DNA from 2 places in the Romboutsia sp. BSD2780061687b_171204_C1 genome. Region 1 is predicted to be linked to the other one. Evidence: a T-box and tRNA genes for the amino acid it is inferred to sense, from the RefSeq annotation. Region 1 holds a T-box; the other holds one or more tRNA genes.
What was found. The T-box of region 1 lies ahead of I2H23_RS08190 (valine--tRNA ligase). A T-box ahead of a tRNA ligase gene usually reads a tRNA of that ligase, here a tRNA-Val.
Positions count from the first base shown of each region.

Region 2: it encodes a tRNA-Val, which carries the amino acid that the T-box ahead of I2H23_RS08190 (valine--tRNA ligase) is inferred to sense. The anticodon was not compared.

Region 1 covers NZ_JADMRK010000003.1:76,190-92,696, forward strand. The annotation lists gene pstB (phosphate ABC transporter ATP-binding protein PstB) at 1-492, shown strand, start outside; gene phoU (phosphate signaling complex protein PhoU) at 518-1,171, shown strand; gene gdhA (NADP-specific glutamate dehydrogenase) at 1,444-2,796, shown strand; gene I2H23_RS08170 (hypothetical protein) at 3,010-3,564, shown strand; gene I2H23_RS08175 (FUSC family protein) at 3,583-4,470, shown strand; gene I2H23_RS08180 ([Fe-Fe] hydrogenase large subunit C-terminal domain-containing protein) at 4,584-5,966, shown strand; gene I2H23_RS08185 (polysaccharide deacetylase family protein) at 5,993-6,796, shown strand; T-box leader at 6,884-7,190, shown strand; gene I2H23_RS08190 (valine--tRNA ligase) at 7,342-10,014, shown strand; gene I2H23_RS08195 (PH domain-containing protein) at 10,153-10,776, shown strand; gene I2H23_RS08200 (GNAT family N-acetyltransferase) at 10,943-11,728, shown strand; gene I2H23_RS08205 (bifunctional folylpolyglutamate synthase/dihydrofolate synthase) at 11,843-13,150, shown strand; gene I2H23_RS08210 (TIGR03905 family TSCPD domain-containing protein) at 13,341-13,586, opposite strand; gene I2H23_RS08215 (YncE family protein) at 13,735-14,598, shown strand; gene I2H23_RS08220 (DUF4364 family protein) at 14,601-15,137, opposite strand; gene I2H23_RS08225 (alpha/beta-type small acid-soluble spore protein) at 15,309-15,512, opposite strand; gene I2H23_RS08230 (hypothetical protein) at 15,631-15,798, opposite strand; gene I2H23_RS08235 (polysaccharide deacetylase family protein) at 15,924-16,507, shown strand, end outside.
Region 2 covers NZ_JADMRK010000004.1:220,752-237,258, forward strand. The annotation lists gene I2H23_RS10275 (PIG-L family deacetylase) at 1-421, opposite strand, end outside; gene I2H23_RS10280 (hypothetical protein) at 704-964, opposite strand; gene I2H23_RS10285 (aldose 1-epimerase family protein) at 1,158-2,024, shown strand; gene I2H23_RS10290 (hypothetical protein) at 2,051-2,413, opposite strand; gene I2H23_RS10295 (GTP pyrophosphokinase) at 2,525-3,895, opposite strand; gene I2H23_RS10300 (AAA family ATPase) at 4,038-7,604, opposite strand; tRNA gene I2H23_RS10305 (tRNA-Lys) at 7,735-7,810, opposite strand; tRNA gene I2H23_RS10310 (tRNA-Val) at 7,892-7,967, opposite strand; tRNA gene I2H23_RS10315 (tRNA-Lys) at 7,972-8,047, opposite strand; gene I2H23_RS10320 (metal ABC transporter permease) at 8,230-9,057, opposite strand; gene I2H23_RS10325 (metal ABC transporter ATP-binding protein) at 9,075-9,797, opposite strand; gene I2H23_RS10330 (metal ABC transporter solute-binding protein, Zn/Mn family) at 9,806-10,735, opposite strand; gene I2H23_RS10335 (glycoside hydrolase family 3 protein) at 11,134-12,861, opposite strand; gene I2H23_RS10340 (glycoside hydrolase family 2 protein) at 12,940-15,243, opposite strand; gene I2H23_RS10345 (MFS transporter) at 15,503-16,507, opposite strand, start outside.

The DNA.
Region 1 (16,507 bases):
ATGGTATTTCAAAAGCCAAACTTATTCCCAATGAGTATATATGATAATGTAGCCTATGGACCTCGTACACATGGAATAAAAGATAGAAAAGTTTTAGACAAGATCGTTGAAGAAAGCTTAAGAGGGGCAGCTATTTGGGATGAAGTAAAAGATAGATTAAAATCATCTGCACTAGGGCTATCTGGAGGTCAACAGCAACGTATATGTATAGCAAGAACAATAGCTATGAAACCAGAAGTAATACTTATGGATGAGCCCACATCAGCGCTAGATCCTATATCTACAGCAAAGGTAGAAGAGTTAATAGAGTCTTTAAAAGATGAATATACTATAGTAATAGTTACACATAATATGCAGCAAGCGGCACGTGTATCTGACCAAACAGCATTCTTCTTAACTGGAGAAGTAGTAGAGTTTAGTGACACAAAAACTATGTTTACAACTCCAACGGATAAGCGTACAGAAGATTATATAACAGGAAGATTTGGATAAAACTTATAAGAAAAGGAGTAAATATATGGTTGATACAAGTTTAGAGTTAAGTATAAACACACTTAAAAACTACACATTAGCAATGATAAAAAGGTGTAGGGAAGCAGTAGATAATTCTATTAACTCTATGATCAATAAAGACTTAGAGGGAGCAAAAAAAGTAATAAAAGAAGATGATGAGATAGATACTCTAAGAGAATATATAAGAGATAGAAGTATTGAACTTATAGCATTAAAACAACCAATGGCAAAAGATTTAAGATATATATATGCTCTAGGAAATATAGCACTTGATTTAGAACGAATAGGAGATTATGCAGTTAATATAGCACAAGAAACTTTAAAAATAGGTGATGAAGCCTATATAAAGGAATTAATTGATATACCAAAATCAGCTAAAATATGTACTGATATGCTTAATGATATTTATAAAGCTTTGGAAAATGAAGATGAAGACCTTTGCTATGATATAGCAAAAAGGGACGACAAGATAGATAATTTATACGAACAAATACACGTAGAGTGCTTAGAAGTTATGAATAAGAATTCAACTACTATAAATCAGGGAGTAAGGCTTTTATTTGTAGGAAGGTACTTAGAAAGAATAGGTGATCACAGCACTAATGTATGTGAAAAAATAATATATGCTATAAAAGGTGAAATGGTTGAGATAGGATAAAGTAAAAGCTTTATCCTATTTATAATTTGAGATAATTTATGATTTAATTTACAAATAAGCTATAAATTAAAAATTTTAGAGATTAGTCAAATTAAGAATCAAGATAGATAAAGGAAGCAAAAAAATATATATAATTTTTATATGGGAATTTAAATAGTCCTAATTAAGGAAGATTCAGAAAATTTCAATAAATTAGAAGGTGTTGATATTATAGATATAGTGGAGTACTATTTAATTGAAAATGTTTTCAATTTCAAAGGGGGCTAATAAAAATGGGGAACAATGTTAAAGAAGTAATAGAAAAAGTTATCGATGATGTAAAAGCTAGAAATAATGGAGAACCAGAATTCCATCAAACAATAGAAGAAGTTTTACATTCATTAGAAGGTGTTTTAGAAAAACATCCAGAATACATAGATGCAAGTATATTAGAAAGAATAGTTGAACCAGAAAGACAAATAATGTTTAGAGTGCCTTGGGTTGATGACAATGGAAAAGTACATGTAAATAGAGGATTTAGAGTACAATTTAACAGTGCAATAGGACCATACAAAGGAGGACTTAGATTCCATCCATCTGTTAACTTAAGTATAATAAAATTCTTAGGATTTGAACAAATATTCAAAAATTCTTTAACTGGATTACCAATAGGAGGAGGAAAAGGTGGATCTGACTTCAACCCTAAAGGAAAATCTGATAATGAGATAATGAGATTCTGTCAAAGTTTTATGACTGAATTATATAGACACATAGGTAAAGATATAGACGTACCAGCTGGAGATATAGGAGTTGGAGCTAGAGAAATAGGATTCCTATTTGGACAATATAAGAGAATAAGAAATGCTTATGATGCTGGAGTATTAACTGGTAAAGGATTAACTTATGGAGGTTCTTTAGCTAGAAAAGAAGCTACTGGATTTGGAGTTGTATACTTTGTAAACGAAATGTTAAACTATCATAAAGATACATTTGAAGGCAAGAGAGTTGTTATATCAGGTTCAGGAAATGTTGCAATATATGCAGCTCAAAAGGCTATGGAACATGGAGCTAAAGTAATAGCTATGTGTGACTCTTCTGGATATATAGTAGATGAAAATGGTATAGATTTAAGTATAGTTAAGCAAATAAAAGAAGTAGAAAGAAAGAGGATAAAAGAATATGTAGCTAGAAAAGAAGGTGCTACATATGTTGAAGGTCAAAAAGGAATATGGACTGTTAAGTGTGATATAGCTATGCCTTGTGCTACTCAAAATGATATAAACTTAGAATCAGCTAAGATACTAGTTGAAAATGGAACTAAAGTAATTGGAGAAGGAGCTAACATGCCTTGTACAAATGAAGCTGTTAACTATTTCTTAGAAAAAGGATTATTAGTTGCTCCTGCTAAAGCTGCAAATGCTGGTGGAGTTGCTACTTCTGCTTTAGAAATGTCTCAAAATAGTATGAGATTATCTTGGACATTTGAAGAAGTTGAAGAAAAATTACAAGTAATAATGAAGAACATATTTGAAGCATCTAAAAATGCTGCTGAACAATATGGGCATGCTGGAAACTATGTTGTAGGTGCTAACATAGCTGGATTCTTAAAAGTTGCAGATGCTATGATGAGTCAAGGTGTAATATAAGTTAAACTTATATCGTTATAAATAATATAGATTTTTCAAATTCATTGAATAAAAAAGAGAGGTATCCTTTTGGATATCTCTTTTTTATTTGTAATAAAAATAAATCAATATTTCTCATGTTATAATATAAATCTAAAAAATAAACAAATAATAAGGATTAATTATAAACATGATTAATAAGAAATATATTATAAAGATAGGAGTTTAAAAAATATGGACATTTTAAAGAAAATTGCAGAGATATTAAATAAATTAGATTGTACTTGGGCTATAGGTAGTTCTATGATGCTAAAATTTAATGGATTAGTAAAAAATCCAAGGGATATAGATATATTAATAGAGGCAAAAGATTCACAAAAAATAAAAAAGGCTATGGATAATATAGGTCAAAGGCTAGATTTGCCATCTAAAGATCCATTTAGAACTAAAGAGTTTTTTGGGTATAATATAGATGGAGTAGAAGTAGAATTTATGGGTGACTTTAGTATAGAGTTAGAAAATAAATCTATATACAAGTTTATACTAGATGAAAAGTCTATAAAGTATTTAACAAATTTAGATAAAGTAGTTATACCTACAACCACTCTAGAAGATTGGTTTGTAGCATATTTAGTCATGGGAGATCCTAAAGGAAGAGTACCTATTATAAAAAAATACTTAGTTAAAAATGGTATAAAACATGAAGAATTATTAAAAAGAAATTTAGAGCAGGACTTACCAAATGATATAAAAAATGAAATAATAGAATTATTAAATATAAATAAATAACAAATTGGAGGGAAAATTTTGAAATTAGAAAAAGTCGGCATGAGGACCTTTAAAACAGGATTAAGTGTAGCTGTTTGTGTTGTATTAGGTTCAATGATTGTCCAAAATCCATTTTACTCAACCATAGCATGTGTAGTATCAGTGCAAGATACAGTTAAAGGTTCGCTAAAAGCAGGATTTAACAGAGTAAAAGGTACGATACTTGGAGGTATAATAGGCTTTCTAATTGTGCTAATTAAGCCAGGAGATGCATTACTTTGTGGTCTTGGAGTAATTATTACAATATATCTATGCAATATGTTTAAACTCAATAAAGCAGTAGTTGTTGCATGTGTAACTTTTTTATCTATACATCTTGGAGTTATAAATTCTAGCCCCGCAGAGTATTCATTCTTTAGAGTGTTAGATACTTCAATAGGAGTAGTTGTAGGGGTATTTATTAATTATATATTAGCAAGACCAGACTATTTAGATACTACAAAAAATGATTTTCAATCTATAGAAAAATTAACAAAAGAATTTCTAGAACTTAAGATATTAAAAAAAGGAAGCTTTAATATAAAAGAACTAGAAAAAGAGATAAAGAAAGTAGAAGGCTCTTATTCTAAGTTGATAGATGAGCTAGATTATAGCAGAGATAATATAGATATAGAAAAAATAGAAGAAACAATAATTATATGTAGAGAGATATATTTCCATGTACAGTCAATAGAATTATTAGATAAAAAACTATACTTAAGCAAAGAAAATTATACAATTCTAAGAGAAATCTATGAAATAGAAGAAATAGAATGGGATTTAGATGAAAGTAAAAGTCCTGTATTCAATTATCATCTAAGAAAGATAATAGAAGAAGCAGAAATACTTCATACTATTAATAGTAACAATCAATATAAATTATATTAAAACGCTTTAGTGAATCAAAAGATTAATTTAATATATTCAAATTACAAATTTAATAAATAAAATTTAGTGCCTTCGTAAATATTACCTATATAGTATTTAAGGAGGCATTTTTCATGGAATCAATTAATTTAAATACGAAAATATTAGATACTTATAAAATGAAGCTTTTTAATGAACTTATAAAAGCTATTTGGAGTGAGGAATTTGATGATATAGATAATATACCTAAAAAAGTGCTAGATAAAAGCGTATATAATGAATTTGGGGAAGAGGCCATATTAAATTTAATGAGAATAGTTATGGGGCTAGATCCAATAGATAAAATAGATGAAACAATAAAAGAAATGCTAAATAAAGCTATGTGCACAAAGGAAATAAGCACACCAATAATATCAGTAATATCTCAAGTGTGCAATCATTGTGTTAACAAAGAAGATGGAAAGGAATGTTTAGTAAAAGAGAAGCATATTAATTGTAATAAGGACAATACATGTAATTCATGTGGAGGGTGTATAAGAGAATGTAGCTTAGGGGCAATATCTGATAAAATTCAATTCATACCTATTTTAAAGTTACTAAAAGATAAAAAACATCCTGTGTACGCAACTGTAGCTCCATCATTTGTAGGACAACTTGGAAATGATGTAACTCCTGGTAAGCTAAGAAGTGCTCTTAAAAAAGTAGGTTTCAAAGACATGATAGAAGTAGCTTTAGCAGCAGATATACTTACTGTCAAAGAAAGTTATGATTATTGTAATCATATTAAAGAAAATAAAGAAGAATGTTTTATAACTAGTTGCTGTTGCCCGATTTGGATTAGTTTAATAAAGTCAAGTTACCCTGAAATTGTAGACAACATATCTAAGTCAGTATCTCCTATGATTGCCTGTGCAAGGATTATAAAGGTTTTAAACGAAGATGCTAAAGTAGTTTTTATTGGACCTTGCGTAGCCAAAAAGAAAGAAGCTATAGCAGAAGATATAAAAGGAGCAGTAGATTTTGTATTAACATTTAAAGAATTAGAGGAGATATTTAAGGCTTTGGATATAGAAGCGGATAAAGAAGTAGAAGAAAATAGAATAGAATCATCAGCTCTTGGAAGAATATATGCTCATGCAGGAGGGGTAAGTAAATCTATTGAAGAGTGTGTAAAAAAAATAAATCCGAAAGCTAATTTTAAAGCTATTACTTTTCAGGGAGCTAAAGACTGCAAAGCAGGGCTTGAAAAAGTTATAAATAAAGACATCGATGTAACTTTTGTTGAAGGTATGGGATGTATAGGTGGATGTGTAGGAGGGCCAAAACGTATTTTAGACACAGAGAAAGGTAAATCATTTGTACAAGAATATTCTAAAGAAACAAATATAAAAACTCCATTTGAAAATATAAATGTAATTCAATTTTTAGCAAAAATGGATATGAAAAAAATCGAAACACTAAGAAGTGAAGACAGGGAGAAATTGTTAGGATTATTTAACAGAGATATAAGATTATAAAGTAATAAACAAAGGGGATTAGGGGGATGAATATAAAAAAAAATTACAAAATTTTAGCTATAATTTTAGTAGGATTTATTGTATTAAACATAGTTATTTTTAATATACCAAAGGAAGATGAGGATAGAAAATATACTTTATTAGAAAATTATATAGTAACGAGTACTTTAACTCAAACTATAAACGAAGCTACAACACAAAAAGAAAAAGGTCCTGTTTTATTACCACAGAAGATAGCATATATAACTATAGATGATGGTCCATCTAAATACACTAACTTGATATTAGACATATTAGAAAAAAATCAAGTTAAAGCAACTTTTTTTATGATAAATGATAATATGAAGAAACACCCAGATGAATTAAATAGAATGCAAAAAGAGGGCCATGGCATGGGATTTCATAGTGTAACTCATGATATACATAAGCTCTATAAAACACCACAAGCAACATTAAATGAATTTAAAACCTGCCAAGCAACTCTTTATAATATAACAGGAGATGTATCAAAATTAATAAGGCTGCCTTATGGAAGCAAGCCTTATATGCCTAAAGAATCTTATGATATGTTAGTAGAAAATAATTATAAAATATGGGATTGGAATCTAGACACACTAGACTGGAAATCTACAACAGACAATATTTTAAGTAGTTTATTATATTATGGTAGGAATAAATCTAATTTAATAGTATTAATGCATGAAAAAGAACAAACTGTAGAAGCTTTAGATAACATTATAAGAGTATTAAAAGAAAGAGGTTATAAGATAGAACCAATAAGTGAAGATACACAAGAGCGAAACTATTGGAAAGGAAATGTTCAAAGCTAATTAAAAAAATCAAAGTAGTACATATATTATTATAAATAATTGACAATAATAATATTAATTGGATATAATTAAAGAATAAATAATAAGATAAAAACTATGATAAAGAGGAGTATGTAAATACTACTAAAAGAGATGAAGACTCATAGGCTGAAAGGTCTTCTTAGTATAGGTTTGCAGAAGGTAGCTTTGGAGTTTCTAAGCTGAACTAGCAGTAGGTTTAGACGGTGGGAATCGTTAAAATCCATAAAGAGCCCAAATTATTAAGTATCTGTATTATAGATTAGTGAAGTTATGATTAAGAGATGTAGCTAAGTAAATACGGAATATAACTCTTAAAGGATGAATGAATTCAATTTGGGAATTAAGGTGGTAACGCGAGCTTTTCGTCCTTATAAGGATGAATGGCTCTTTTTTTATTTATACTATAAAATATATAAGTTTAAGACTTTTAGTCGAAGTGAAATTTTTAAGTTACTTGTATTATTAATAATTTGAGTAAGACAAATTTTTAATAAAAATAAAATTTTAAATAAAATGAGGAGGAAATGAAATTGGAAAACACTAATTTACCAAAAACGTATAATCCAAAAGATTTTGAATCAAGATTATATTCAAAGTGGATTGAAGATGGATTATTTAAATCTAAACCAAATCCAAACAAGAAGCCTTTCACTATAATGCTTCCACCACCAAATATAACAGGACAATTACACATGGGGCATGCTCTTGACCATACTTTACAAGATATACTTATAAGATGGAAGAGGATGGACGGATATGAAGCTTTATGGCAACCAGGAACTGACCATGCTTCTATAGCAACTGAAGTTAAAGTTGTTGAAAGAATAAAAGAGCAAGAAGGAAAGTCTAAGTACGATTTAGGAAGAGAAGAATTCTTAAAGAGAGCTATGGATTGGAGAAATGAATTTGGTAGAAAAATAGTGGACCAAATGAAACAATTAGGAGACTCTTGTGACTGGGATAGAGAAAGATTCACAATGGATGAAGGATGTAACGAAGCTGTTATTGAATTCTTCATTAAGTTATATGAAAAAGGTCAAATATACAGAGGAAACAGAATAATAAACTGGTGCCCAGATTGTAAAACAACTTTATCAGATGCAGAAGTTGAACATGAAGAACATGATGGAAAGTTCTATCATATAAAATACCCAATAGTTGGTAGTGACGAATTCTTAGAAATAGCTACTACTAGACCAGAAACAATGCTTGGAGATAGTGGTATAGCTGTAAATCCAGAAGATGAGAGATACACTCACTTAGTTGGAAAGAAAGCAATACTTCCATTAGTAAACAGAGAAATAATAATAGTTGCTGATGATTATGTTGATTTAGAGTTCGGTACTGGTGCAGTTAAAATGACTCCAGCTCATGACCCTAATGATTTTGAAGTTGGTCAAAGACACAACCTTGAAAAGATAAACGTAATGAACGAAGATGGAACAATGAACAAATTAGCTGGTAAGTATGAAGGTATGGACAGATATGAGTGCAGAAAGCAACTTATAGCTGACTTAGATGAAGCTGGATACTTAATAGCTATAAAAGATCATAATCATAATGTAGGTTCTTGCTATAGATGTCATACAGTAGTTGAACCAAGATTATCAGATCAATGGTTTGTTAAGATGGATGAATTAGCAAAACCTGCTATAGATATATTAAAGAAACAAGAATTAAAGTTTGTACCAGATAAGTTTGATAAAACTTACTTACAATGGTTAGAAAACATAAGAGATTGGTGTATATCAAGACAATTATGGTGGGGTCACCAAATACCAGCTTACTACTGTCAAGAGTGTGGAGAAGTAGTTGTTGCTAAAGAAATGCCTACTACTTGTCCTAAGTGTGGACATCATGAATTTAAGCAAGATGAAGATGTATTAGATACATGGTTCTCTTCAGCATTATGGCCTTTCTCAACATTAGGTTGGCCACACAATACAGAAGAATTAAACTACTACTATCCAACAAGCGTACTTGTAACTGGATACGATATAATATTCTTCTGGGTTGTAAGAATGGCATTTGCAGGAATGTTCTGTATGGGAGAAACTCCATTTGAACATGTATTAATCCACGGACTTGTTAGAGACTCTGAAGGTAGAAAGATGAGTAAGTCTTTAGGAAACGGAATAGACCCATTAGAAGTAATAGACCAATACGGAGCTGATGCTTTAAGATTCATGTTAGCTACTGGAAACTCTCCAGGAAATGATATGAGATTCTATATGGAAAGAGTAGAAGCATCTAGAAACTTCGCAAATAAATTATGGAATGCATCAAGATTTGTATTCATGAACATAGATGAAGAGATAATGAATGGTGTAACTAGAGAATCAGTTGAAAGCTCTATGACTTTAGCTGATAAGTGGATAATATCAAGAGCTAACAATGTGGTTAAAGAAGTTAACGACAACATGGACAAGTTTGACCTTGGTATAGCTGCTCAAAAAATTTACGACTTTGCTTGGTCTGAGTACTGTGACTGGTATATAGAAATAGTTAAGCCAAGATTATACTCTGACGATAAAGCTGCTAAACAAACAGCATTATATACATTAACATATGTATTAGAGAAGATATTAAAACTTCTTCATCCATATATGCCATTTATAACAGAAGAAATATACACTCATCTTCCAACAGTAGAAGGAAGTATAGTAGTGGCTCAGTGGCCTCATTACACTGAAGAAGACAACATGGCTAAAGAAGAAGAAATGATGAACTTAACAATGGATGGAATAAGAAACATAAGAAATGTAAGAGCTGAAATGAATGTTCCACCATCAAAGAAAGCTAAAGTTATAATAGTTCCAACAGCTGAAAAGAAAGAAGCTATGGAAGCTGGTAGAGATTACTTTGTAACATTAGCATCTGCATCAGTTGTTGAAATAGTAGACAATGAAGCTGGTATACCAGAAGATGCAGTAAGTGTTGTTATAGATGGAGTTAAAATATTTATACCACTTGATGAATTAGTAGACTTCACTAAAGAATTAGATAGATTAAATAAAGAAAAAGCTAAATTAGAAGGCGAAATAAAGAGAGTTAACGGAAAGCTTTCTAACCAAGGATTCTTAGCTAAAGCTCCAGAAAGCTTAGTTAATGAAGAAAAGGCTAAAAAAGAAAAATTCGAAGAAATGATGAAATCAGTTCTTGAAAGAATAGAAAATATAGAAGCTAAAATAAAATAGTTTATATAAAAAGAGCTACCTCTAAATAGAGATAGCTCTTTTATTATGTTATGAAAAATCTTTGAGATAAGTGGATAATTATAGTTTATAATATAAGTAAGAGAATTGAAATACTTATTTATATTAGGAGGTAGAAAAATGGCAAAAAATATATTAGGAAGAATGGCAGCCGATACATTAGGACTATCAGATATAGGAAAGATTATATCTCCTCAAGATTTTGATAAAGTTGATGGAGACGACTACATAATGCATGAAGATGGAGAAAAAATATACTTTGTTATAAAGTCAAAATCAGATGAATACGTATTTACTAATAGAGGCCTTTTACATGTAGATGGAGCAAATGCAGTTAGTAGGAAAAGGGTTGTAAAAAGACATGAATTTTACTATGAAAGAGTAGATGAAGTTACATTAGAAACTGCAGGTACAGTAGATTTAGATATAGAAATAAAGTTTAATTTCGGTAATGAAAGGTTTAGCATAGATGTAGATAAAAAACAACTAGAACAGTTAAAAGATTTATATAAAGCTCTAGTTGAAATAAGTATGATACAAGGCAGAAATTATACATCTGTAGAAGATGGTATAAATGGACTTAAGATGGCTAATGATGCAATATCAAGAAATCATCTAGAAGGAAATCCGGTAAATATAGTAGAAGACTTAGCTAAGTTTAACTTCAACTGGATGGAAAACTTAAGAAATACATATAACAATAAAGATTTTGGAGAAGTATTTGAAAAATATATAAATAACTAATAACTCATAGAATTTTATAAAAGTTATTGATGATTTATAGAGCATAGGTATACTACCTATGCTTTTATATTTATTAGATAAAGTACAATGTAAAATATTTTAAAGGATATTATTTCCGAAAAAAGGAATATATATAATCTATATATTTAAGATTGGAGAGAATGCTATGATATTGAAACTAGAAGATAAACATAGAAATATAGTCTTAGATTATGTAGTAAAGGAGCCTAGTAAAAATTTATTTATAATAGGAGATATTGAACAGCATGGGTTTAATAAAGATTTCCAAGAAGTATGGGGAAAGTTTGATGAAGATAACAATTTAAGAGGTATTTTATTAAGATACACAAATAATTTTATACCATATATTGAAAAACTAGATGAAGATGTATATGAATTTAAGGATATTATAAGAAAATATAAAGGCAAAAAAATAATATCAGGAAAAGATACTATAATAGAAAAATTTAAAGATGTATTGGAAGATTACGAAGAAAAAATTACATATTTTTGTGAATTAAAAGATGATAAAAAACTTTTAAAATGGGATGATACTATAAAACTAGGCATCGAAGAGGATGCACAAAGGATATATGATTTATTAAGTACAATAGAGGAATTTTCTGTAGAATATAGTGTTGATACAATAAGAAGTAGAATAAAAGATAATAGCACAGTATCTTATTATATAGAAAATGACAACAAAGAAATAATAACTATATCACAAATAACGGCAGAGAATAGTAAATCTGCTATGGTTGTAGGGGTAGCAACTAAAAAAGAATATAGAGAACAAGGATATATGGGTAAATGTTTATCTAAACTATGTAGTGATTTACTTAAACGCAATAAGACATTATGTCTATTTTATGATAATCCAAAAGCGGGAAGAGTATATCGTAGGATAGGATTTAAAGAGATTGGAATATGGACTATGTTAGTAGAAAAATAATTTATTATTATGATGTAATTAAATATCATATTATAAACTAAATTAGTAAAAAATATACTATAATAAAAAGTAGATAAATAATAACAAAAGAGAAATGACTAAGGGGGATAATAAATGAACTACCAAGAATCATTACATTACATAGAAGAAACTCACAAGTTTGGTGTAAGGTTAGGACTAGATAATATATCTAAACTATTAGAACTATTAGGAAATCCACAAGATAAGATAAATATAATACATGTGGCAGGAACTAATGGAAAGGGTTCAACTTGTTCTTTTATAACAAGTATATTAAAGGAAGCTGGATACAAAGTTGGATTATATACATCACCATTTTTAGAGACTTTCACAGAGAGAATAAGAGTAAATGGAGAAAATATACCAGAAGATGATGTAGCTAGAATAGTTACCTTAATAAAAGAAAAAATAGAATATATGGTGGCAAATGGATATTCATATCCTACAGAATTTGAAATAGTAACTGCCATGGCATTTTATTATTATTGTGAACAAAATGTAGATTTTGTAGCGCTAGAAGTTGGATTGGGTGGAAGATATGATGCTACTAATGTTATAAGCAAATCAGAAGTAAGTGTAATAACATCTATAAGCTTAGATCATGTAGGTATATTAGGAGATACAGTTGCTAAAATAGCCTATGAAAAAGGTGGAATAATAAAAGAAAATGGAGTAGCTATAGTATACGATCAAAGTGATGAAGCAAAAGATGTTATAAAAAATATATGTAAAGAGAAAAATGCTAAATATATAGAAGTTACATTTGATAGTATGAAAATTAAAAAATCAGATATAAATTCTCAAGTATATAGCTGTAAGGTTATGAATAAAACATATGAAGACTTAGAAATAAAGTTAATAGGAGAACATCAAGTTAATAATTCCATGTTAGCTTTAAGTGTGGTAGAGTACTTAAAAGAAGCTAAAAATTTAGATATAAATGAAGAAGATATTAGAATAGGTCTATTAAATACAAAGTGGCCAGGTAGAATAGAAAAGTTAATGGAAGATCCTATATTTATAATTGATGGAGCACACAATGAAGATGGAGCAAGTTCTTTGGCTAAATCTATAAGTGAAAATTTTGGAGACAAAAAAGGAACTCTTTTAATAGGAATGTTAGAGGATAAAGATATAGATAGTGTGTTAAAAATAATTATGCCTTATTTTGATAAGGTAATAACAACAACTCCAGATAATCCAAGAGCTATAAGCTGTGAAGCTTTAAAAGAAAAAATATCTAAATATGTGGACGATGTAATTTCAATAGAAAACATAGAAGAAGCTGTCAATTATACACTAAGAAACTCTAAAAAAGAAGATATAATAATAAGTGCAGGATCTTTATATATGATAGGAGCAGTTAGAACAATAGTAAATAATACATTAGAGTTAGCATAGTAGTATAAAACAAAGTGCCTTAAAATAGTAATAATAGCTATTTTAAGGCACTTTTCAACTTTAAAAACGATTAAAAAATAGTTTATAAATATATTATTTAAATGAACTAAAAATTTATAGAATATATTTTATACAAATAAAAAAGAGTATCAAATAAGGTAAAATACCTAAAGATACTCATAAATAAACATTATAGAGATTGGCGTATAGCTTTAGATAATTGGTCTGGGCAAGAAGTAGTTTTTCCGCCACAAGGTATATTAGCTAACTTATCAGCTACTTCAAATGCATTTTGACCAATTACTAATTGCTTAAGTCCTATTAAATTACCTGGACATCCACCTATAAACTCAACGTTAGTTATAACATTGTTATCATCTACTTCAAAATTCATTTCTCTACAACAAACGCCACTTGGCTTAAATGTTATTTTCATAATAAAACCCCTAACTTAATATATTATTTTCAATCCTATCATATCAAATATATATTCAATATTGCAATACTAAAAGATAGTAATAATATATAGATACAAAAGAATATACGATTATAGTATATGTATGAATAATAAAGGGGGCTAAAGTTTGAAGCTATATATTTCAAATTATCTATCGAATAGCATAAGTATATTAGATTATAAAGATTTTAAAACTGAAGAAATACTATTAGATGATGGGACTTATCCGCATCATTTTTGCATAAATAAAAAGCAGAAATTAATGTATTTACCCAGTTCAAGTAATGGAATAATGTATATACTAGACCTGGAACTAAAGAAAATAATAGATAGTATGTCTATAGGTGGTAACTTAAGTCAGATAGGTATATCTAAAGGAGAGCTTTATATATCTAATGAAGATTCTAATAGTATTTACATAATAAATGAACATACGCTAGAGCCAGTAGGTATAATTAGTGTAGGAGAAACACCGCATGGATTTGATTTTAATGAAAAAGAAAATAAATTATATGTACCTTGTAAAAATTCTATATACTGTATAGATACCTTAAGCAAATGTATAGATAGGGAGATTAAGATAGACTTCAAAGCATGGCATATAAAGGTAGATACTAAAAAAAATGAAGTATATGTATCTACATTAGATGGAAGTGTAATAGTACTAGATGGATTTAATATGAAGATAAAGCATATAATAAATCAGTTTTTGATACCAGTAGAAATATGCTTTAACTATAGCAAAAGTGAGGTATATATAGCTGATTTAGGACATAAAAAAGTAGTAATATTAGATTATAATAACTTAGAAATTAAAGGTGAAATTAAGATAAATGGGAATCCACAAGGTTTAGCTATTTCTAGAAATGAAGAATTATTATTTGTATCTGATACTCAAAATAACTCTATAAAAGTATATAATGCAATAAATCACATGTTTATAAATGAAATTAAAACAGGAAAAGAGCCTACAACAATAATATGTTTATAGGCTTAGTGGTTATCACGTATAAGTAAATCTATAACTTCTGCATACATATATGATGCATTTTTCTTCCAATTGTTACAAATAAGCTTGGCCTGTTTCTCTGATGAAACATTTAAGTTTAAATCTATTAAGTTAGATTGATTTTCAATAACTCTCAAGTTAACAATAAATTCATGATCACTTTGTTTTACAAAGCTTGATTTTACTTGTGTATCAGATAACAGATTCTCTTTATTATTTATTATATACTCGTCTATTTTTTTAGCTGTATCTTCAGGTATTCTAGATAAGAAGTACTCTAATATTTCTAACCCTTTTTGAGTAAGAGAGTAATATTCTTTACCAGAATCCTCATAAGTAACTAAAAATTTAGATTCCATAAGTTGACTTAAAAACTGTTGAAGAGAAAAATAATTCATAGTCTCAGTTTCTAAGATAACTTGAGTAATTTGAGAATTAGTTAAATCCATATTAATTTTATTTAAAATATATAAAATTAAAAGCTTGTGAGAAGCTAATTCTTCAGATGAGTTTTCAAACATTGTACCATCCTCCGTAAACTATTTCTATATAATATATTAAACCAAAATATACAAAAATAAAAGTAGAATTTGAATATATTCAATAAATAAAATATCTTTTTTTATTCGTAAAAATATAAGAGACTACCATTTAGGTAGCCTCTTATCACTTAGATGTCAGAATTTACTATACTATTTACCAGCCATTTGGTTTTCAGCCATTTCAACTAATTTTTTAGTCATATAGCCACCAACATAACCGTTTTGTCTAGCTGTTAAGTTACCTTTGTCTATTGTGTCATAGTTAGCTAATCCTATTTCATTAGCTATCTCTAACTTCATTTGATTTAATGCAGCCTTAGCTTCTGGAACAGCTTTTCTGTTGTTGTTTGCCATAGTAAATTTCCTCCTTAGATGTTGTGTACAATACATATTGTATTGTTGATACTAATTTACCCTGGAATCAAATTTTATATACGTTTTTTTAAAAATTATTTGTGCTTTGTATCAATTTTTATTGTTTGAACTTTGTATCAATTTTTATTTTTTTATCTTTACGTACACCTTCTTCAATTCCATGTGCTTCTCTTAGATAGTGTCTACCTTCAAGTTTAAATGTCTTTCTAGCTGTTTCAACTTGATGACCTTTAATATTACCAAAAGAACTTTTTATAATTGACATAATAGCACCACCTTATATTAGTATTAACTTTAATTTGCCCAAATAATAAATTTAGTTTAATAGTAATTTTTTGAAAAAAATAAAAATAAGTTTTAAATATAGGACAACAAAAAGGAGGTGTAAATATGAAGTATAAGTCTAAAAAAATAAAATATTTTAGATCTAGTACTTTCTTTTTAGGAGTAACAATAGTTTTTATAATAGCTTTAATAGGTGGAATTAGATATGTATGTTATGAAAAAGAAGTAGCTAGTATGCCAATACATAGTGTTGATACAAATGATAAAGAAATAGCTTTAACCTTTGATGTAGCATGGGGAAAAAATAATATAGATGAAATTTTACAAGTTTTAGAAAAACATAATGTAAAATCTACGTTTTTTTTGCTGGGCAGTTGGATAGAAGATAATAAGGAATTAGTTGAAAAAATACATAATGCAGGTCATGAAATAGGAAATCATTCTAATACACATGCAAGTTTTAAAAATTTATCAAAAGAATCAAAAGTTCAAGAAATTAAGTTAGTATCAGAAAAAATATATGATATAACAGGAGAAAAAACAAGTTTATTTAGACCTCCATTTGGTGATACAGATAAAGAAACTTTAGAGGTGAGCAATTCATTAGATCATCAAACCATTAAATGGAGCCTAGATTCTATGGATTGGAAGGGATTTGGTGCAAATCATGTTATTGATAGAGTAATGAA
Region 2 (16,507 bases), on a different contig from region 1:
TCTTTTCCATTAGATCATAATGAGTTCCTGGTTTTTTAGCTTCATCTGCTAGTATTATTACATTATCTTTTTTTACTCCTAGTTTATTTAGACATGCTTTAAACTCATTGTTTCTTAGTCTTTCTTTTTCTTTTCTATCTATACCCTTAAATTTTGGGTTATTTTTAAACACATTAACTCCCGACCCATCTGATACTAAAGTTACATATACATTGTCCGTTCCACATTCTTTAATAGCATCTACTATAGCAGTTCCTCCCCATAAAACCTCATCATCTTGATGTTGTGGGTAAAATACCACATGATCTTTAAATCTTTTAATATTGCCATTATTATACTGAGAGTATGCTGTATGTACACCAAATATTACTAACACAACTATTATTATCCCCATTATTTTTTTATCTTTTTTGTCTTTCATTTTCACACCACCTACTATTTTTATTTATATGTCGAAAATAGTCGTCTTTAAGCTTATTTTATATTAGCATACTTTACATCTAAATTATATGAAATTTAATATATTGAAATTTTTTTGTTACCGTTTTGAAATTTTTTTGTTACTTTTTAAATGTTTTTTATATAAATTAAGCTTTATACCCTTAATAATTTTAATAATTGAAAAGAAATAGGGGATAATTAGCCATATCACTATTTATCCCCTATTTCTTTTACTCTATTTAATAAAAACTTACATTTTTTATTACTCTGCATCAAAATCTATATGAAACTTTCCTTCTGGTGAATTTATATCTAAATAAGATAAATTAAAATTTTCATCCATTACGTCTATTTTATATTCAAATAAAACATCATCTTCTTTCTTAGACATAAATATGTAGCTACCATTATCTTTATCTTCTATTTCATCACATATTTCTTCATATATTTCTTCACCACTTACACTTCTTTGGTATCCAGAATTTTTTATTTTCTCTTCTATTAATCTGTATATTTCTTCCATGTTAAACTTCCTTTCTAGTTAAACTACTATATATTATATACTTACATAGTATTTGTTAATTCATAATTATATCATTTAAATATACAGCATAACAATATTTATAAAGTTATTTTCTCTAATATAAGTTTATTTAACCTTTACATATATTGCGAAATTATATTATATATAATATGCTTATCTAAGAGGTGATAATATGAATATATTAGAAAATGATAAACTTATAATAGAATCTAAAAATAGTGGTGCTGAACTAACTAGAATATACTCTAAAGATCTAAAAAAGGAAATACTATGGAATGGAGATAGCACTCATTGGTCAAGACACTCTCCTATATTATTTCCTATAGTCGGTAGATTAAAAGACAACAAAACTTATATAGAAGATAAGTTCTATAATATGAGTCAACATGGATTTGCTAGAGATATGGATTTTGAAATTATTTATAATGATAATACCTCAATAACTTATAGATTAATATCTAGTGATGAAACTAAAAAACTATATCCTTATTCTTTTGAACTTTTAATAAAATATACTATTATTAATAATAGCATAAATACTAATTGGATTGTTTTAAACAAAGATACAAAAGATATGTATTTTTCAATAGGAGCACACCCGGCATTTAATATATATGATGATTTGTGCAATTACTACCTAGAGTTTAAATCTAGAGATATAGTAAAAAGAATAAGCTTAGAGGGTCCTTATTTTAATAGTGTAAAAGAAGTTTATAATTTAAACAATTTAAGATTAGAACCTAAGATTTTTGAAAAGGATGCATTAATATATACTAATATAGATAGTATTAACTTAAAATCTAATAAATCTAAAGATTACATAAACATTAATTTTAAAGATTTTCCACTAGTTGGAATATGGACTCCTTACTACAAAGATACAAACTCTACTGCTCCATTTGTATGTATTGAACCATGGTTTGGACTAGCTGACAGTGTAAATTCGGATAAAATATATACTAACAAAGCTTATATAAATAAACTTAAACCTTTAGAGTCATTTAATAGTTTATATACTATAACTATAGAAAAAGAGTAAGGATTAACTTACTCTTTTTCTATATGTTAATTATCTTTATTAATTAATTTTTTATATGGTTTTTGTATAATTATATCTACAACTTCGCCTATTGCTATGTAAATTAATATTTTTGGTTCTGTAAAAGTTATATAAATAAATATACCTATTATAATGACTATTAATCCTATAATTTTTATTAAAATCTTTTTATTGTCTTCATCATAGTCTAAATCGTCTAAGCATCTGTCAAAATCTTCTTTAGCTCCTAAGCTATAAAGTCTTTCACATACAAAAGCTACCCAAAATAGTGGCATATTTACATCATAAAACAATTTATATGCAACTAGAGCTAATATAGAAAATAATAAAGATGAAATAACTACATTATCCTTACTCTTAGCTTTCACTTAAATCATCCTTTCCATATATAAAATATCATACAATATTACTTTTTTCTACATAATTTCTAATTTATATTATAAAAATAAAGAGCTGCCTTATAAAGCAACTCTTTATTTTTATCCAATTATAGCATCTTTAATTTTTCTATTTATGTTATCCATATACTTATCTCGTTTTATTTTGTATTCATTATAAGAGTCTATATTTCTACATATGCTATTTATTTCATTTCTAACTACATTATTTATACTATCTAAACTTTGTTCATATAATATCTCTATAGAATCTATTTGTATTAATGTACTTGCTACCTCCATATATATATCATGTAATATATATTTACTATCTGATTTAAAATTAAGCTCTAGTTTACCTTGATGTTTTATAGGGACTATTTTTTCTTTTATAAATAATATAAAGTTTTCGAAATCCTTTTTATTATTAAGAGGCTCTACTTCAAATAGTATCCTAAAGAATAAGTTCCATATAAATTCACAGTTTAGCTTGCTCATTATAAAGCTACCTAGTTTTTCACAAAATTCATCTTCAAATTCAGGGCTTTTACCAAATTTTATTTTCGAGTTAAAGTCTATATCTTTCTTAGCTATCTCATTTAGCCTCATAAGACCTTGTATTGTTGTATCTTCACTTATATCTAAGCCATCTTTATTCTTATTAAATGAATAGTTTATAATAGTTTCACAAGGCTTTTTAAAATCTACTATAAATCCTATATCTTTTTCCATTTTTTCAGCAAAAGTATCATATGCAATTTTAGCTAAAAACTTTTCCATAGACTTTTGCTTTAATGTTTTATCTTTTGAAGTGTTTTCATTAAAAGATTTATAAACAGATAAAAGCTGGTTGTCTATCATTGCTAGATTATTTTTTATTGATGCCATAACATCACTTAAAAATTTATCTACCATTACATAAGTATTATTTTTATATATAACTTGATGTTCTATATCACTCCAAAATATATTTACCATGGATTTTATCTGTATTTCAAAATTTATTTTGTTTTTTCCATATGTAAATAAACCATTTATTCTATATATTTCAAATCCATTTTTTTGTTTTCGTGGCTGCTCTTTATCTAGCCTTATCTTAACCTTGTCATTACTTTTATTATAAAAATATATATTATCATCTGTAGTATCAAAATAAGACTTTAATACTTTATATATTAATTTCTCTTCTTCTATAAATCTACACTCTAGTCTTACACCTATTAAGTCTGATAGATTATGTATAAGCTCTTGTGGTGTCTCATATCTTTTTAAATATCTATTTCTTATTATTTTTTCTCTTAAACTATATTCTGTTTTTACTCTTGAATTAACATTTAAATATTCTTGGTCACTAGATTCAAGTATATTTTCAAAATAGTTCTCTAGTTCTTTTGATAGCATATTTAATGTAGGTGTTAAGGAGTTTAATAAATCAATTGACTCGTCTATAAATTCAAATTCTTTAAGGCTCATAATATTCTCCTATTTCTTTTTAGTACTTAAATTTTACACAAAAAAGGGACATTTATCAAATGTCCTTTTTAAATTTTACTGTATACTTATACCAAAATGAGTATTTTAAATAAATTTAGTAAATACTCATTTTTAGCATACATTATATATTATTTATTATTTTTCCCTTAAGTATTTTAAATTCTACTTCATCTATTACACCTAAGTCATATAAATTTTTTATCTTTAATAATTCATTTCCTACATCATAGGATAAATTTTCATTAGAGTTATTAATTTTATAATTCTCTTTTAAATTATTATCAGCAATTGGCTCTACATTATTACTTATAAATGTATTTTCATTTACAAATATTTCTTTGCTACTTATTATGTCTTCTACTTCTATATTATTTATATCTCTTTGTAATATATTGTTGTCATATACCCTTACACTTTGAACTCTTACTAATTTTTCTATATAATTTTTTATCATAAGACTATTTCTAAGCTTTAAATTATCATTCTCGTAAAGACTATAGATCACTTCTTTTAAGCTGTCTTTTGATTCTTTACTTAATATAAATCCTTTATTAGTTAATATGTCTAGGCATATTTCATATAATTCAATATTTGTATAGTCCTCAAAGTCTAACCATATAGGGAATCTATAATTTAAAGACTCATTTAATAAAACTAATTCTTTCATTTTATCTTTTTGGCCAGATAAAACTATTTTTATTTTATTTTTATTGTTATCTATAAATTTTAAAAGTATAGAAATTATTTCTTTGTAATTATTAATATCTAATAATAAGTGAGCCTTATCTATTAATACTATTTTACCTAAAGATTTATTTAGTATATCTTCTAATTTTAAGCCACTATTTATTTCACCTATTATTTCTCTTATATCAATTTCTACTATATTCTTAGACTTTATCATATCCCTTGAGTAATACATTTCTGCTAATATGTTTAAAATAGATTTTTTACCTGTTCCTACATTTCCTGTAAATACTATGTTACTATACTTATTTCTATTATTTTTTTTGCCTAGTTTTACTCTCTTTTCTTGTATTTTAATAAGTTTGTATTCATTTCTTAAAAATTCTTTTGCTTTTTCATTTCCTTTAAGAGATTTAAGTTTTTCTTCTAAATCAAACTCATACTCTGATACTTTAATTTTTTCTATATCTTTAGTTGTAATTAGATTCATTTCATAAGTGCTTATGTTTTCTTCTGCTATTCTTATGCTTTGATTTCTTATTAGATTTTCTACATAATTTCTAACCATTCTACCATTTCCTGATGTAGAATCTGATTCTTCATATATATCTTCAAAGCTTTTTTTAAGAGATACATATGCATTTTTAGATAATTTGAATCCTGTTGAATCTATTAAATTAATAGCCATTTCTAATAGTTCATTTGGGTTGTAATCTTCAAAAGTTGTCCAAATTGGGAATCTTGATTTTAATCCTATATTAACATCAAAGAAATCTTCCATCTCTTCTTCATATCCTGCAAGTATTACTACAACCTCTTTAGAATAGTCTTCTATAAGCTTAAGAAGTGTTTCTGTAGCCTCTCTACCTAATGAATCATTAGCTAATGTATAGGCCTCATCTATAAATAAAACTCCTCCTATAGCCTCTTTAAACTTTTCTTCAGTCTTTTTACTAGTTTCACCTGGTACCTCTGATATAAAACTTGATCTATCCGTTTCTATCATCTGACCTACCTTTAAAAGACCCATGCTATTTAGCATTTCTGATACTAATCTTGCTATACTAGTTTTTCCTGTTCCTGGATTACCTACAAACACCATATTTAAGTTTTGCTCTATTTTAGTATCTATTCCCGCTGCTTTTCTCTTCTCTTGTGCAACTATAAGCTTATATTGGTTTCTAAGTAAGCTTTTAACTTCATTTAAACCTACTATTTGGCTTAGTCTTTCTTCTAAATTAAATTTTGCTTTTGCTTTAAAGTTGAAATTGTCTCTTTCTAGCAAATCTATTTCCTTACTTTTATCATTTATATACTTTTTAGATGAATCTAATATAGCATTTTCAACTATATTTCTTACAAATCTAGCATTACCTAAATCATTTTTACCACTTATTTGATTTTTCGCAAATAAGTCTATTAATTCATTTTTAACGTTTTTTGCTATTCTATATCCTTTTGATTTTGCAATATTTAAAGCTATCTCATACATTTCATACGGAGTATAATCTTCAAAATGTATAGTGTTTAAAAATCTTGATTTAAGACCTGGATTAAATGCTAAAAATTCATCCATATCTTTTTCATATCCTGCAAGTATTACAACTAAATCATCTCTATTATCTTCTATACCTTTTAATAATGCATCTATTATTTCTTTTCCTACTTTATCATCATCACTTTCACATAGTGAGTATGCTTCATCTATAAATAATACTCCTCCCATAGCAGAATTTATTATATCTATAGTTCTTTTAGCTGTTTCTGCTGGGTTTTCTGTTACAAAATCAGCTTTGCTAACTTCCCTATATATACCTTTAGATAATATATTTAGTGCATTTAAATATTCAAAAGTTACTCTAGCTGCATTAGTTTTACCTGTTCCTGCATTACCTGCAAATATCATATTTAATGATATATTAGATGTTTTTAGTCCAAGTCTTTCCCTAATTTTTTGTACTTTGTAGTTGTTTTTAACGCTTGTTAAAAATTCTTTTAAATCTTTCATTCCTATAATAGAATTTAATTTGTATTCAACTTCTTCTAATGTAGGTGTTGAATAATCACTAAGTGAGAATATTTCATTTTTTATGTTGCAATATATTTCGTCATTATCTACATATATTAATATTGTACTATTTTCTTTAATATTTTCTTTTAAAATCAAGTTTGTTAAAGGTTTACATAGCTTGTAAGATACATATTCACTAATTCCAAAATTTGAATCTTTTTTATATGTTTCTTGTAAGTATTTGCAAATTCCAAAGTATTCATCGCTTTGATCATCTTCTTTAATATCTAATACTATTTTTACGTTGTGATTTTCTTCTTTTATTTTTATAGTTTCTAGAACTTCTCTTTTTACTATTTTATTTCTTTCCTCCTTATTAAGAGGCTTAGTATATAATACTTTATCTATGTTATTGCTAAATGACTTAGTAAAGTGTTCTTCTATATTAAACTTCTCATCATTAGTTGTATATACTAAGAACTTATTATGACAAACTATATTATTTATAGTATCCTCATCTTCATCATTTGCTTGTATTAAAAATTTATTTTTTATTATGTAATTATTGTCTAAGTTTAAGCAAGTATTTGGATATACATTTGATAATACATTTAGCATATCTTCACTAGCTTTTTCACTATTTTTAAATAGTATACAAGAAGAATCACTACTTAGTTTTTCATATAAATCTGTTAAAAATGCGCTATATCCTAAATTAAAATTATATGATGCTAAATCTATTTCTTGTATATGTGTATTATCTATAAAATCTGAATTATTTAGGTATTCAAATATCCTTCTTACACTAGTTTTTTTAGCAGTTTCTTTATCCCCTATTAAAAATAATATTCCTTTTTCTTTGTTTATAAATTTTTCTTCAAAATACTCACATATTTCCTTGATAAATTTTTTTTGCCCTATAAGCTCTCTATTTAATTTTCTTTCTATATAACTAAATTTTTGTTTTATAAAGTCTTGTTCATTCTCCATATGATTCACCCTTCAATGTTTTATTATTTTTTATAGCCTTAAGATATTCTTACCCCAAAAATTATATTTTATATATATAATATAATTTTTTTACAAAAAAACCTCATAGATATCTATGAGGTTTCAAAACTGGTGACCCATCCGCGACTCGAACGCGGGACACCCTGATTAAAAGTCAGGTGCTCTACCGACTGAGCTAATGGGTCTTATATAATTTAATAACATAAGCTTACAGCAACTTACTCATTGCAAGTTATCTGCTCTACTATCTAAATAACTATAAGTTTTGGTGGGATTAACAGGGCTCGAACCTGTGACCCCCTGCTTGTAAGGCAGGTGCTCTCCCAGCTGAGCTATAATCCCAAAGTGGTGACCCATCCGCGACTCGAACGCGGGACACCCTGATTAAAAGTCAGGTGCTCTACCGACTGAGCTAATGGGTCATTTGTTTTGTTTACTTCTCTCAACCACAAATATTATTATATTCGTTTTTTTTTGTTTCGTCAACACTTTTTGTATATTTTTTCAAATTATATTTTATTTTTCTCTATATCTGTTGATTTTTCTACTTTTTTAGAATCATTTTAAATTTAAAAATTAAAAAGAGTAGTAACCTACTCTTTTATTATTTGTTTAATACTATTTTTTTATGTTTAGAATTTATTAACTTTGAAAATACAGTTACTCCTAAAAGCTCTAATACACTTATTATAACAATAGTTCCTCCTGGTGCTATGTCTAAATAAAAAGATATTAATACCCCACTTATTATAGCTATCTCACCAAATAATACTGAATAAAATATTGATTGTTTAAAACTTTTTGCTACTTTTAAGCTTGTAGCTACTGGTATTGAAATAAGGGATGATACTAATAATACCCCAACTATTCTAAGTGTTATTGTTATGCTTGCTGCAACTAATATCATAAATATTGTGTTAATAAGTTTTACAGGTATTTTAGAAAATTTTGCATTTTCCTCATCAAATGTTATATATAATAATTCTTTAAATAATAAACTTACAAATAAAATAATTATAATTGCTACCATAATGATTATTTTTATATCTTCACTACTTACTGTAGCTATACTTCCATACATAAATGAGAATAAATCAAAGTTTGTATTTGATATACTTATAAGTATACCTGATATTCCAACTCCTAAAGCCATTATTATAGCTATTGACAAATCAGCATATTCCTTTAAGTAAGTTCTTAATCTATCTATTATTATAGCTGCTATACTTGATGCTACTAAAGATCCTATTAAAGGATTTACACCTACTATAGTAGCTGATGCTATACCTGATAGTGCTATATGTGACAGACTATCTCCTATTAACGATAATTTTTTAAATACTATAAACATTCCCATTAATGGACATATAAGCCCAACTATTAAGGAAGCTGTAAGTGCCCTTACCATAAAATCATATTGAAAAATTTCCAAAATATTGCCTCCCCACTTTAACTACTAAATAAATTAAGCATTATAGATTCATCTATATCTTTTTTGCTATTTTCTATTAATTCTATTTTTTTATTTTTTATTAATGCTAATTTTTTAACTTCTTCTTTAACTATAAATAAATCATGAGATACTATTATTATAGTTAAATTTAATTTTTTATTTAACTCTTTTAGTATTTTATAAAATTCTTTTTGTCCGTTTACATCTATTCCAACTGTTGGTTCATCTAAAAATAGTATTTCAGGTGATTTTACAAGTTCTCTAGCTATAAATACTTTTTGTTGTTGACCTCCGGATAAACTTCCTATTAGTCTATCTTTATACTCATACATTCCTACTAATTTTAAAACTTCATCAACTTCTTTTTTGTATTTTTTACTTACTCTTTTAAACAAACCTACCTTAGATACTACACTTAATGATACTACTTCTTCTACTGTTATAGGAAATGAACTAGAAAATGAATTTGATTTTTGGTCTACATAACCGATTTTATTCCATTCATCAAAGTTATTTATATTTTTATTAAGTAAGTCAATACTTCCTTTAACTGGTTTTAATTTATTTATCATAAGCTTAAGCAAAGTACTTTTACCAACACCATTTTGCCCTATAATACCTATGTAATCACCTTTATTTATATTTAAGTTTATATTATCTAATATAACTTTATCTTCATATCCAAAGCTTACATCGTTAAATTTAATTACTTTATCCATATTTATCCCTACTTTAAAACTAAATTTAGTGTTTCTAAGTTTTTATTCATTAAAGATATGTAATCTTTATTATTGTCAAAATCCTTTTTACTTATATTGTCTATTGAATATAGCACTGTTGTTTTTATATTAGCCTCATCTGCTATAGTTTTTGCTACATTTGGATTTACAAGACCATCAAATAGTATGTATTTTATATTATTCTTTTTTGCATAGTTAGCTATTTCACTTATTTTGCTAAGAGATGGTTCTTGATTTGGACTAATTCCTGTTATAGATATTTGATTTATTTTATATTCATCACATAAATATCCATAAGCGCCATGAGATACTATTATACTCTTATTTTTTTTGTCTTTTAAATTTTCATCATAGTCGCTTTTTAGTTTTTTTAACTTTTCTATATATTCATTATAATTTTTTTCATAATAGTCTTTGTTTTTTTCGTCTGCTTTGATTAAAGCATTTTTTATGTTTTCACATTCTTTCATAGCTAAATCTACATTTAACCATACATGAGGATCATACTGCCCGTGATTATGAGATTCATGATTCTCTTTTTCGTGATTTTGTTCTTCATCATAAGTAAGTGGTTTTATACCTTCACTTGCATCTACTATCTGTAGTTTATTTTCACTTTTTATTTTATCTGCAAAGCTATCTAATCCTAATCCATTTTTTATAAGTAAATCAGCATTTTGAATATCTTTCATAAGCTTTGGCGTTATTTCATAGTCATGAGGTTCTACTCCTGGTGGAACTACATAATTTATATTTATCTTATCTTTTCCTATATTTCTTGTAAAATCGTATATAGGAAATACTGTTGTGTAAACATTTATTTTCCCATTGTCTTTAGCTGTATTATTACCACTAGAACAAGCTACAGCACTTATCATTGTTATTACTGATAATAATGCTAGTAATATTTTTTTCATATATTTCTCCTTCCATATGTAAATCTTTATAATTATATCCAAAATATTATTTATTTAATCTATACCATTTTTAATTGATAATAAATATCATTATCGAATATTTTATAACTTTTTACTCATTTAGTCAATATATTACATTTTATGTTATTTATAATAACAATAATAGATGTTTATATCAACTGATTTTATATATATATTTAAAATTTTAAAATCTTCCTATATATACTTTATTCATGTATTTTATAATCTATTATAATTTATATTAATTTAATTTATATATAAGAAATACATACATAAAAAAGCTATAAACTCTGGTTTTTAATTCCTATAGTTTATAGCTTTTTTATATTTTATGCTAATTAAATAGCTTATTTCTTATTTTAGTATTTATATTAAAATTATAAACGAGTATCCCAAGAATCACAGAATGCATCAACTGAGCTTACGCCTTTAAATTCAGATTTTCCCATTATCTTTTGTATTACTTGATGTATAGTATTTTCATTATCTGTATATGCATTTATATATGTTGGTACCATTGGTACATCTATTAAGTGGAATGGATTATTTACAGATACACATACTGTAGGTAGTTCTGTAACATACCAAGGAATATCTGGACCCATTGGCATAGCCCATGTTATACGACGTACATTACTTTGAGAGAATCCTTGTACATTTACAAACAGCATTACTGCATCAAACTTATCAACAAAATCTTTTATTGGAGTCATAGCTAATAATTGCTTTCCATTTAAAGATGTATTTGGATCGAATACTTCTACCTCAAATCCTTGTGCTTCTAACTCATTTTTCACTTTATCTTGTAAGCTACCTGTTCCTGCCATTGATACTTTAGATGCAAACCCTGTTGAGTCTACAGTATATAGCATTATTCTTTTGTGAGTTTCTGGCGTTATTGGTAGTTGATTTTTAGTGTTTTTAACTAAAGTTATAGCTTTATCTGCTACATCTTTTGCTACTTCTAAGTGTTTTTCACATCCTATAACAGATAAATTTTCTTTTGGTGGCATTAATGTATTTGATTCTTTTTTCTTATGTAATTTTAACATAGCTTTAAATGCAAGTACACGAGTAACAGCTTCATCTAAACGCTCATGAGTTAATATTCCATTTTCAAGTCCTTTTTTCATAGCTTCAACATCTTCATCTTTATCTCTATAATAAAGTATCATATCGCATCCTGATGCTATTGTTGTAGGTATCATATCTTCTCTTCTTATCATAGAAGTAAGTCCTACCATATGAGTTGCATCAGTAAGTATTAATCCGTTAAATCCTAATTGTTCACGAAGTAATCCTTGTAATAATTCAGGTGCTATAGTAGCTGGCATTATCTCATTATCTTTTATGCCTGGCTTTAACTTTCTTGAGTATTCTGGAAGTCTTATATGTCCTATCATTACAGATTCAACACCTGCATCTATCATTCCCTTATATACTTTACCAAATTCATTATCCCACTCTTCACAACTCATCATATTATTAGTTGTAACTATGTGTTGATCACGCTCATCTAATCCATCTCCTGGGAAATGTTTCATACAACAAGCAAGACCTGCATCATTTGCACCTCTTAAATATTCTTTTGACATTTCAAGTACAACATCTGCATCACTTGAGAAACAACGGCTAGATACAACACAGTTTCTCCAGTTTTTATTTATATCAACTATAGGTGCATAAGTCCAGTTGCATCCTATAGCAGCTGCTTCCTTACATCCATAATATCCTAATTTGTATGCATTTTCTTTATCTTGTGTAGCCCCTATTGTTACATGGTATCCTATATGTGTTCCACCACCAATACCACCATCTCCTCCAGCTTCTATATTAGCTGCTATTAGTGCTGGTATTTTACTAGTATTTTGTATAGTCATATTTTGTTCATATAACTTATCAGCTGACATATTAGAATATCTAAATCCTCCCATGCCATATTTATTAATACGCTCTTTTATCTCTTCTTCATTGTTATTCCAAAGCATATCTACAAATACTTGTCCTATCTTTTCATCTAAAGATAATCCCGCTAATGTATCTTCTACCCACTTGATATCCTCATCTTCTAAGTAAAATGGTTTTGCTTTTAAATCTATTTTCATTTTAATCCCCCTTTTGATAAATGTCTTTTTAGATTTATAATCATAAGGTATATAAAATTTATATACCTTATTTGATTACTATTTTTTAATATTAACTAATTCTGAATTTAATACGTATATAAATTTATCACTTATCTGACCACCTGCTAATTCTGCTAATTGATCAATTGTCATACCTTCTAACATACCTGCAGTTGGGCCCTCTAGAATTTGTCCAAAATATTTTTCAATTATAGATTTAGTTTCTTCATTGGCCATTAATTCTTTAAATTTACATTTTGTTGAATATACATCATCTGTAATATTAAGTTCTTTAATTTCAACATCATCAAACTTGTTTTTATCATCATTAAACCAATTTGTAACTACTCCACCTTTATCTTCTGGACAGTCATAAATAGAATTTCTTTCATCTACTTTATTAAATATAGCAAAATCCGTGTAAACTTTGCCTTCACTCTTTGCCACTACTTTTACTTCATTTTGTCCATCTACTAACTCTATATTTTCAAAGTTAAATATATGATTTGAATTTAATGTAGCTACTTCTTCGTTATTTACAAATAAAGTTAATTCATTTAAGTTAGAGTATACTTTGACATTTATAAATTTATTTTCTCTATCAATATATCTTTTACTATTTATATGAATAAATTTTTCATCTGACCAAAGTGATTTGTACATATAAAATGCGTCTTTTTTAACTTTTCTATCAAATGTTATTAAACCTTTATTATTTCTTCCTTTAACTCCACCTTCATCTCTAAAATCAGAACCAAAGTCAAAGAAATTCCATACGTATGTACCCCATACAAATTTTCTTTCATTAAATATCTTCATTACTTTTTCATGATATAGTGCATGGTACTCTTCTGTATAATCCTTTACTTGTGGATTATCTGTATGATACTTAATTATTCCTTCTGCACCATATTCTGATATACCTATACAAGTATCTGGATTTACCTTATTAAAATCATCTAACCATTGAGCAAATTCTTCAACTTCACCTTGATACCATCCATAATATTTGTTATAAGCCATTATGTCTGTATAATTATGAAACTCATCTTCATTTTCAACCATCATAACTTGTGCTTGAGTAGTTAAACGAGTACTATCTTCTTTTTTAGCTAGTTGGTGAAGTTCTTTAACTAGAGTTCTAAGCTCGTCAGTTATACCACCTATTTGTATTTCATTTTGTACTCCCCACATAACTATACTTGAATGGTTATAGTTTTGACGTATTAATTCAACTAATTGGCTCTTAGCATTTTCACCTTTTAAATCAGTCTTTGACATAACTGATATAAATGGTATTTCCGCCCATATTATCATACCTTCTCTATCACATAAATCATAGAAGTATTGATCGTGTTGATAATGAGCCAAACGTATTGAGTTAGCACCTACTTCTTTTATAAGTTTCATGTCTTCTTCATGATCCTTTTTGCTTAGTGCCCAACCTTTATCTTTTCTATCTTGATGTCTAGAAACACCATTTAACTTCATATGTTCTCCATTTAAGAAGAATCCTTCTTTAGCATCAAATCTATAGTATCTAAACCCTGTTGGTATTATTAATTCATCTAATACATCATTATCTTTCATTATGTATGCTTTTACATTATATAAATATGGATTTTTTACCCCATGCCATAGTATAGGTTTTTCTATATTTATTGGTAGTGATATTTCCCTAGATTCATTTGGGTTTAATAATATATCTTTTGCATTGTATTTTACAATATTTCCTTCTTTATCTAATACATCTATCCATAATTTTATAGCTTCTTCTTTTTCACAATCATTTTTTATTATTGATTTTACAGTTATGCTTGCACTTTCTTTAGTTATATTATCTTGTGACACATATACTCCTAAAGAACCTTCATTCATTAATTCAAAATGAGTTTTATCTGTAACAACTAGATTAACATCTCTGTATATACCACCATAGAATGTAAAATCTGCCCATATAGGATATACATCATCAACTATAGAGTTATCTACTTTAATTGCTATTGTATTGACTTTTCCATATTCTACTACATCACTTATATCAAATCTAAAAGTAGAATATCCTCCTTTATGCTCTCCTAAATGTTTTTCATTTAAGTATACATTTGTTATACTGTTTGATCCATTTAATTCTATATATATTTTCTTATTTTCATATTCTTTATTTATAAATATCTCTTTTCTATACCAGCAAGCTCCCTTATAAAAATCATTGCCTCCATCTATTCCATCTATAGCATTCCAAGTATGGGGGATGCTTATATTTTCCCAAGTGCTTAAATTAATGTCTTTTATATAAGCTTCTTTAATATCTTCTTTTACAAATTTCCAATTGTCATTGATGTTAATAATATTTCTCATAATATCTCCCCTTTGTAAAACATTTTCCTAAGATTAATACTAGTATATCATATATTTTGGTTTATTGGTATACTAGTATTAATTTTATTTTACAGGTTAACTTAACGACTTTTCAAATTCTATTACTAAACCTTCTTTTTTATTATAAATAAAATCACAAAGAATCTCATATATCACTACATGAGATTCTTTATGATTAAAATACGTTACTTTAAACTTAAATTAATATGTTTACAAAACACTCAAATAAAATTTAACCTTAAGCACCTTGTTTCTCTTTTATACTGTTTAATCCACTTTGAACTTCAGCCATTTTAGCTGCATCTAATGGATAGAATTTCATAGCTATTATAGATGCTATATGTCCAAATATTGGTACTATGTACATACACGTCATTATTAACCAGAAAAACTTAGTATCTGCTGGAGTATTTGGAACTATTACTGCATTTGCCATACCTATTATAGCAAGCCCTACTCCAAGTAATGTTGAACTAAATGATGATATTAACTTATCTATAAATGAGAATAATGTCCCCATCATACCTGGAACAAACTTTCCAGTTCTATATGTTTCATAGTCTGCACAGTCTGCTATCATTGGTATAACTATATTTCCTGATATCCCTGCAAATGCACCTTGAAGTATTGTTATAGATAAGAATAGTATAGTATTTAAATTTATATTAGTCATAGATACATTATCAAATGGTTGTATTATAATCATTGCAAATAACATTGCCATACTTAACCAAGTACCTGCAACAAAAGCTTTCTTTTGCCCAAGTTTTGATGCATATCTAACTCCAATTATTGTTATAATTATTGTTACTGGAGTTGTTATAACACTCATCTCACCTTGTAAACTAATATTCATCAATACGTTACCAAATAAATACATCTTAGTTGCATTAGCAAGAGTGCTTGCTAACTTATCAGTTGAAGCTGCTATAACTAGCATTTGTATAGCTCTATTTGACTTTATTATTGGCCAGTAATCTTTAAACTTAACTTGATTTGCTGCACTTCCGACACCGTAAAATTCTTTTTTATCTCTCCCTGATATACCTATAATTGCAAGTATTGTCATTACAAATGAAGTTCCACCAAATATTATTGCTGCCATCTTCCACATTTCAGGATTTAATAAACCATTTTCATATCCATCAGCAAACATTGGAGGTAATATAGAAGTTATTACTAATGCTGATACTGAAAATAATATACTATTATATATTGAATCAAATATTGTAAATAATGGTCT